Regions from separate parts of the Geobacillus sp. FJAT-46040 genome, predicted to be linked through region 2. Evidence: riboswitches for the same ligand, from Rfam matches in the RefSeq annotation. Region 2 holds a riboswitch; the other holds the start of a gene.
What was found. A riboswitch is a leader RNA that binds a small molecule or an ion and turns the genes downstream of it on or off. The one in region 2 is predicted to bind S-adenosylmethionine.

Region 1 (4,412 bases), 190 kb from region 2:
TGGTTTTGGATCAACACGGCGCCGGCGTCGCCATGGATATAGTTCGCAAACTCCCGAGCGAGCGTCGGAATGTCGGCGTAATTGTCAATAATCGGGATGCGCACGGCGGCATTTTCCTCCCAAATGCCGAACGCCTTGATGATTTCCTGGCCGGAAAAGACCGCTTCCCCGTTTTGCGCATACAGTTCAGAAATCAAGTTGTTGTCGACCGTATGAACGTGCAAGACGCAGCCGGCATTCGTCCGTCCGTAAATTTCCGCGTGCAAGAGCGTCTCGGCCGAGGGCTTCAAGTTTGTTTCCTCCGCCGGTTTTCCGGCGGCGTCAACGAGCAGAAAATCCTCATCTGTTTGCTTCCGCTTATCCTTGCCGCTCGCTGTCACCAAAAACGTCAATGGGTCGTCTGTCACCTTGATCGACAAATTGCCGCTTGTCGCGAAAAACCAGTCGCGGGCGGCGAGCTCGGCTTTCACTTCCGCGAGCTCGTTCCACTTTTTCACGAAGATGCTCATACGATCACCTCCATTCGCTGCAACGCATCAATCACGTCAAAAAACGTTGCAAACGGCGCATGCGGCAAGCCGAGCTCTTGGCATTTTTGGAGCAGAAAATCGCGCGCCAGCACGTAATCCGCTTGCTTCGCCACCGCTAAATCCGTAATCGAATCGCCAATGACGACATGGTATCCGTCCGGGCGGGCAAGCTTGCGAAGGAGCGATGGCTTGCAGCAGCCGCAGCCGTTTTGGCACTCACCGTCGCACGCATGCGGCCATGTGATGCGGATCGTCTCACCGCTGAAATCGGAGCCGTTGCAAAAAATGCGCTCCGGTTCAATGAGCCCTTCAAGCAGCGGATAGACAAAAAAGTCGATGCCGCCGCTGACGATATAAAGCGGAATGCCTCGCTCTTTCGTAAACGCGACAAACTCTCGGAATCCCGCGCGCAACCGAGCGGTGCGCCGCAGGAAATCCACAATTTCATCCTTCAACGTGGACGGAAGGAGGGAAAACATCTTCCCGACTCCTTCCTGAACAGAAATGCGCTCAGCGAGAATGTCGTCTTTTAACGCCTCCCACTCCGGCGGGGCGAACTGTTTCATAATCGCGATGATGTTGTCGTTTTCCGTAATGGTGCCGTCAAAATCACAAAAGAGAACGAGCTGTTTCGTCATGCTTCCACCTCAACGACGCCCCAGCGGTCGATCGCTTTTTGCAGCGCTTCGTTTTCTGCTGCCGCCGCACGCAGCGGACGGCCGGCCAGCACTGCGTCGATCGCCGCGCGAAACGCCCGTCCGCCACCGATCGCCCCGTCCGGATGGCCGTGGATGCCGCCGCCGGCGTTGACGATGCTGTCAAGGCCGAAATCGCGGATGATGAGCGGCACCAATCCCGGGTGAATGCCGGCCGACGGAACCGGAAATGCCCGAGCGAACGGCTCTTGGTCGTCGGTGAGCGCCCTTGCAATGCCAAGCGCCTGCTCACGCTCCAAGGCCACGCTGCCATACGGCGACGGGAACAGGACAAAGTCGGCACCGGCGAGCCGCAAAAGCTTTCCAAGCCAAAGCGAAGGAGCCACCCCATAAAACTCCGACGGCGTAACAGCGCCGCTGAACGCCGGGTGAGCCATAATCGGCACCGCAATCTCCTCATCCTCGCGCAACGCCTGCAACACGTCAAGCCCATAAGCGAAGACGTTAAACAACAGCACATCAGCGCCAAGCTCGGCGGCTCGTTTCGCTTTGTCCTTTAACGCAAACGTTTTGCCGGTCAAGTTGACGGCATACAACGTCCGCTTGCCTGTTTGTTCGTACACTTCCTGAAGGGCCGCCTTGCCCTCGGTGATCCGCTTTTCAAACGGAAGAAGTTCGCTGTCAAACAAAATTTCATCGTCTTTGACCAGGTCAACGCCGCCGAGCGCCTGTTTTTTCAATTCCGACGTCAAGTACGCCAAATCGCGGCCGATCATGCCTTTAAAAATGCTCATCAACAGTGGGCGGTTATGCACCCCGACTCGGTCGCGAATGCCGTCGATGCCAAAGCGCGGCCCAGGAAACTGTCGCTTCCATTCATCCGGAAACTCTAAATCAAGCAGCCGCACTTCACCGTCGAGCGACAGCTTGCCGAACGTCGTGACCAACAATGCCGGCAAATCGGCGCTGAAGTTGACTGTCGGGTAGGCGATTTTGACGATCGCCCGCTTCAGCCGCTTGCCGAAATAGGCGTTTACCCGCTCGCTTTCGCCAAGCTCTTCAATAGCGACGACTTCCCCTTTATGTTTGCGAAGCTGCTCCTGCTCCAACGCCGGCAAGTCGGTCCACGTGCCGATCGTCAAGCCGAGCGCGATCCCTTCCGCCTTTTTCCGAATGTCTGTTTCATCATGAAGCAAATACGTTGCCATCACTGCACTCATCGTTCATCCCTCTCAATCTCGAAATAAAAACGCCTCTTCATAAGAAGAGGCGTCACTCATCCATGGCGCTCTTCTTATCTCTCAGCGTTTCCGCTGCAAGAATTAGCACCGTGCTTGGCGCGCGCCAAGCCGGTTGCCGGGCTTCATTGGGCTCGTCCCTCCGCCTGCTCTTGATAAGAAAGCCTGCTCGTTTATGCACTTATCAAACAATTGGCAAATTTACTTTGAATTATGACATCGCCGATTGGCGTTGTCAATCATTTTTCAAAAATTTTTTTCGAACAATCCAAGGCGGCCGATCCGCTCCGCTGCTTCGCGAAGCCGCGCTTCATCGGTCAAGAGGCCGACGCGCACATACCCTTCGCCGTGTTTTCCAAAACCGATGCCTGGGGCGACGGCGACGTGCGCCCGCTCAAGCAACAGATCGGCAAATTCGGCGGATGATGCGCCTTTTGGCAACGGAAGCCAGGCGAAAAATGATCCAGACGGCGCCGGCGCTTCCCAGCCGATCTCGCAGAGCGCAGCGATGAACGCATTGCGGCGCGCCTCATACAATGCGACCAACTCCGTGACACAATCTTGCGGACCAAGGAGCGCCGCGGCGGCCGCTTCCTGGATGGCGCCGAACAAGCTGACATACAAATGATCCTGCAAAAGCTCAAGCGCCCGAATGATCCGCTCGTTGCCGACGGCAAACGCCACGCGCCAGCCGGCCATATTGTATGTTTTCGAAAAGGTGTAAATCTCGACGCCGACGTCTTTCGCCCCATCGGCTTCCAAGAAGCTGACCGGTTTTCGGCCGTCAAAGCCGATCGCCCCATAAGCGAAATCGTGCACGACGGCAATGCCGTGCTTGGCGGCAAACGCCACCGTCTCCGCGAAAAATTCCTTTGTCGCCGTCGCGCCAGTCGGATTGTTCGGATAGTTTAAAAACATGAGCTTCGCTCGGTCGGCGACCGACTCCGGAATGGCTTCGTAATCCGGTAAGAATCCGTTTTCCGAAGAAAGCGGCATCATCTCCATCCGCGCGCGGGCAAGCACGATCCCCGACCAATAGTCCGGATAGCCCGGGTCCGGGACAAGCACCACATCGCCCGGGTTGACGAGGCAAAGCGGCAGCTCGACAAGCCCGGCCTTGCCGCCGAACAAAATGGCGACTTCGCGGTCTGGATCGACGTTCACCCCGTATTCACGCGCGTAAAACGCGGCAATGGCTTCTTTCAAAAAGAAGTAGCCTTGAAATGGCGAATATTTATGGTATTTCGGATTGGCCGCCGCCCGCTGCATCGCCTCAACGATATGCTTTGGCGTCGGCTGATCCGGGTTGCCTTGCCCTAAATTGATCACGTCGCATCCGGCCTTGATTTTCTCCCCGACTTTTGCGACAAGCGAGGCGAAAAATTGCTTTGGCAGCTGCTCAAGCAGCTCGGAAAAAGGAATTTCCATCGTCATCGCCCACACCTTCTTAAAAAATTCTTGAAATTCTAGTGCAACATCATATATCGTAAAAAGCAAAATGTAAAGCAAAATTTTTTCGAGGTGAAAACTCATGACGATCCGCATCGCCTGCCTCCAGCTTGATATTGCGTTTGGCGACCCGAACGAAAACGAACGGTGCGCGGAAAGCGCCATTGAATCGGCCGTCAAGGACGGCGCGAATATCATCGTGCTGCCGGAATTATGGACGACCGGCTACGATTTGACGCGCCTAGATGAGATTGCCGACGAAGGCGCCGAACGGGCGAAAGCGTTCGCCTCCCGCCTAGCGCAAGCACACAACATCCATCTCGTCGCCGGCTCGGTCGCTAAAAAAACAACAACCGGCGTGACGAACACGATGATCGTGGCCGACCGGAGCGGTCAAATCGTCGGCGAATACAGCAAACTCCATCTGTTTCAATTAATGGATGAACATTTGTATTTGCAGCCGGGAAGCAGCTTAGGCTTGTTTTCGCTCGACGGGCTTGCATGCGCCGGGGTCATTTGCTATGACATCCGCTTTCCGG
Region 2 (4,412 bases):
GAGGAAGTGCTGCTCAATGGCCGTGCCGAGCGTAATGACGCGGTTGCCCGCAATGAGGCGCGTAATCATAAACAGCGACAACGCCGGGATAAACACCGCCTGGCAGCCGGCCTTCACCCCGCCAAGCGTGAGCGGGAAGACGACGCGGCGGAACGTCGTCCAAGCCGAAGCGCCCAAATCGCGGGCGGCATCGACAAGCGATGGCGGCAGCTCCTCCAGCGCGTTGAAAATCGGCAGCACCATAAACGGAATAAAAATGTACACCGACACAAAGACAAAACTGAAATCGGTGAACAACAGCTGCCGCGGCCCGACGCCCAGCGCTTTCAACAAAGCGTTGGCCAGCCCGTACGTGCCGAACAGCCCTAAAAACGCATACACCTTCAGCAGCAAATTCACCCACATCGGCAAAATAAGCAACAACAGCCATAGCTGCTTGTGCCGCGTCTTCGTCAGCCAATAGGCGGTCGGATAGCCGATGAGCAGCGACACAAGCGTGATTAAAAACGCATACCAAAACGAATACGCCATCATTTTCAAATAAATGGGCGTCCACACGGATTTGTAGTTGGACAACGTCCAATGGCCGTCAAGATCCAAAAACGATTCATACACCAAAAAGACAATCGGGGCCACGACAAACAGCACAAGCCAAATGCCATAAGGGATTAAATACCAGTTCCGCCACGCCCGTTCCGTCATGCGTCCTCATCCTCCTTTTCGAGTCGCATGACGTGAATCGCTTCCGGTTCAAAACGAAGGCCGACCGTTTCCCCGACTTCGGCCTTTTTCGTCGAATGGACAAGCCATTCGTTGCCGTTTTCGTCATAGCCGCAAATTTCATAATGGACACCGCGGAATAAGAGCGAATCGACGCGGATGACGATCTGCCCGTCTTCCGGCGCCGCGAGCTCCAAATCTTCCGGGCGGATGACGACATCGACCGGTTCGTTTGGCGCGAAGCCGCGGTCAACACACGCAAACTGTTTGCCGGCAAATTCGACGAGGAAATCGTCGATCATGCGCCCTGACAAAATGTTCGATTCGCCAATGAAATCGGCGACGAATCGATTGACAGGCTCATCGTAAATGTCTTTCGGCGTCCCAAACTGCTGAATTTTTCCTTTATTCAGAACAAAAATGTAATCGGACATCGCCAATGCTTCTTCTTGATCATGCGTGACAAAAATGAACGTAATCCCTAAGCGGCGCTGCAGTTCGCGAAGTTCGTACTGCATTTCCGTGCGCAGCTTCAAATCCAAGGCCGACAGCGGCTCATCCAAGAGCAAAACTTCTGGCTCATTCACAATCGCCCGCGCAATCGCGACGCGCTGGCGCTGACCGCCGGACATTTCTTGAATGCGGCGGCGCTCATAGCCTTCCAAGTTGACAAACCGAAGCGCTTCCCTCACTTTCTCGCGAATGTCGGTTTCTTTCATCTTTTTCACGCGCAAACCAAACGCAACGTTTTCAAACACATCGAGATGAGGGAACAATGCATAGTCTTGAAAAACAGTGTTGACTTGCCGCTTGTTCGGCGGGACGTTTTGAATCGGCTTTCCGTGGAAATAAATCGTTCCTTCCGTCGGCTCGATAAACCCGGCAATCAGCCGCAAAATCGTTGTCTTCCCACAACCCGACGGTCCAAGCAGCGTATAAAACTTCCCGCGCTCCATCGCAAAACTGACATCATCCAGTACGGCTGCGCCGTCGTATTCCTTCGTCACTCGCTCGAAGCGGATGATTTCTCCGTTCACTTTCAGCCCCCCATCTTCTTGATGTTCACTATTCCTAATTAGAACATAGGAGAGTAGAAAGTGCAACGGAAAAATATGCTTTCCGCCATGTCGGCGACTAAAAAACAAAAAGCGGCTGACTATTCCGCAGAACAGCTTCCAATTTTGCCCGCAATGCGGAAATCAGCTGTCTCATTGATCGTTTTTTTCAAATTTCCTTGCTTCACCGTATTGAATAATTTCGAAAAATACATTAAATTATATAGTAATCATCAAAACGCTGCCGCACAATTGCATACGGACATTCTTATCAAGAGAGGGGGAGGGACTGGCCCGGTGAACCCTCAGCAACCTGGCCCGCGGCCAAGGTGCTAAATCCAGACAGGCGGAAGCCTGGAAGATAAGAAGAAGCGAATGAAAAGTCTTCTTCTTAGAAGGCTTTTTTCTTTTACTACAACGAAATGGGGGAATCAAACGTGGGGCTGCTCGATGAGTTGAAACAACGCATTCTCATCGCCGACGGAGCGATGGGGACGCTGTTATATTCGCATGGCGTCGACCGTTGTTTTGAAGAATTGAATCTATCGAATCCAGACGAAATCATTCATATTCATGAAGCGTATATCGCGGCGGGCGCCGATGTCATTCAGACGAATACATACGGCGCCAACTATGTGAAACTCGCACGCTACGGCTTGCAAGACGAGGTGCCGGCGATCAATCGCGCCGCTGTAAGACTGGCGAAGCAAGCAGCCAATGGGGGGGCGTACGTGCTCGGAACGATCGGAGGGCTGCGCACATTGAACAAAAGCGTCGTACCGCTTGACGAAGTGAAGCGGACGTTTCGCGAGCAGCTGTTTGTGCTGCTTGCCGAAGGGGTTGATGGTGTGCTGCTGGAGACGTATTACGATTTGGAAGAGTTGGAGACGGTGCTTGCCATCGCGCGCAAAGAGACGGACTTGCCGATTATCGCCCATGTGTCGCTCCATGAAGTCGGCGTTTTGCAAGACGGCACGCCGCTCGCGGACGCCCTTAGCCGCCTGGAGGCGCTCGGGGCCGATGTTGTCGGGCTCAACTGCCGGCTTGGTCCGCACTATATGATTCAGTCGCTTGAGGAAGTGCCCCTGCCCAATCGCGCATTTTTGTCGGCGTATCCGAACGCGAGCCTCCCGGATTACCGCGACGGCCGGCTTGTCTATGAAACGAACGCGGAATATTTTGAAGAGGCGGCCAAAGCGTTCCGAGATCAAGGGGTGCGCTTGATCGGCGGGTGCTGCGGCACGACGCCGAAACATATTGAGGCAATGGCAAAGGCGCTCGCCGACCGGACGCCGGTGACGGAAAAAACGGTGAAGCGGCGCACGGCATCTGTATCGGTGCAAGCCGATCGGCCCGCGCCGACTCCGCTTCCCGAGCTCGCCCGCACGCGCCGCTCGGTCATTGTGGAGCTGGATCCGCCGAAAAAATTGGGGATTGACAAGTTTCTTGCTGGGGCGAAAGCGCTCCATGACGCTGGCATCGACGCGCTGACGTTGGCCGACAACTCGCTTGCTACGCCGCGCATCAGCAACGCCGCCGTCGCCACGATCGTGAAAGAGCGGCTCGGCGTCCGCCCGCTCGTGCATATTACGTGCCGCGACCGCAACTTGATCGGCCTGCAGTCGCATTTGATGGGGTTGCATACGCTCGGCATCACCGACGTGCTCGCTATTACCGGCGACCCGTCGAAAATCGGCGACTTCCCAGGAGCAACGTCGGTGTATGATTTATCATCGTTCGATTTGATCCGCTTGATCCGCCAGTTTAACGAAGGGCTGTCGTACTCGGGCAAACCGCTTGGGCAAAAAACGAACTTCTCGATCGGTGCGGCCTTCAATCCGAACGTCCGCCATTTGGATAAAGCAGTTGAGCGAATGGAGAAAAAAATTCAATGCGGCGCTCACTATTTCTTGACCCAACCGGTTTACTCGGAAGAAAAAATCGTGCAAATATATGAAGCAACGAAACATCTCGCCACGCCGATCTACATTGGCATTATGCCGCTGGTAAGCGCGCGCAACGCCGAGTTTTTGCACCATGAAGTGCCGGGGATCACCCTGTCGGACGAGATTCGCGCCCGCATGGCCGCCTGCGGCAGCGACCCGGTGCAAGCAGCCAAGGAAGGCATCGCTATCGCCAAATCGCTCATTGACGCTGCGTTTGATTTGTTTAACGGCATTTATTTGATCACGCCGTTTTTGCGCTATGACATGACGGTCGAGCTCGTCCGCTACATCCATGAAAAAGAAGCGGCCGCCAAAGAAAGGAAGGTTGTTCATGGCTAACATCACCTTAGAACAGCAGCTGCAGCGAAAAATTCTCGTCATTGACGGCGCGATGGGGACGATGATCCAAAGCGCCAACCTATCAGCCGCCGATTTTGGCGGCGAGGCGTATGAAGGGTGCAACGAATATTTGACCCTCACCGCCCCGCCTGTCATCCGCCGCATTCACGAAGCGTATTTGGAAGCGGGCGCTGACATCATCGAAACGAACACGTTCGGGGCGACGCGCATTGTGCTCGATGAATACAACCTCGGGCATTTGGCGCTCGAGTTGAACATCGAAGCGGCCAAGCTCGCCAAACAAGCGGCGGAGGCGTTCTCAACTCCCGACTGGCCGCGCTTTGTCGCCGGG

Region 1: another riboswitch for S-adenosylmethionine. It lies ahead of mtnW (2,3-diketo-5-methylthiopentyl-1-phosphate enolase); the one in region 2 lies ahead of CD000_RS11675 (bifunctional homocysteine S-methyltransferase/methylenetetrahydrofolate reductase).

What each region holds. Positions count from the first base shown of each region.
Region 1 covers NZ_NISS01000001.1:2,010,167-2,014,578, forward strand. The annotation lists gene CD000_RS10585 (methylthioribulose 1-phosphate dehydratase) at 1-509, opposite strand, end outside; gene mtnX (2-hydroxy-3-keto-5-methylthiopentenyl-1-phosphate phosphatase) at 506-1,168, opposite strand; gene mtnW (2,3-diketo-5-methylthiopentyl-1-phosphate enolase) at 1,165-2,406, opposite strand; SAM riboswitch class I at 2,478-2,586, opposite strand; gene CD000_RS10600 (pyridoxal phosphate-dependent aminotransferase) at 2,671-3,858, opposite strand; gene CD000_RS10605 (carbon-nitrogen family hydrolase) at 3,956-4,412, shown strand, end outside.
Region 2 covers NZ_NISS01000001.1:2,202,865-2,207,276, forward strand. The annotation lists gene CD000_RS11665 (ABC transporter permease) at 1-702, opposite strand, end outside; gene CD000_RS11670 (ABC transporter ATP-binding protein) at 699-1,757, opposite strand; SAM riboswitch class I at 2,041-2,143, shown strand; gene CD000_RS11675 (bifunctional homocysteine S-methyltransferase/methylenetetrahydrofolate reductase) at 2,213-4,060, shown strand; gene metH (methionine synthase) at 4,053-4,412, shown strand, end outside.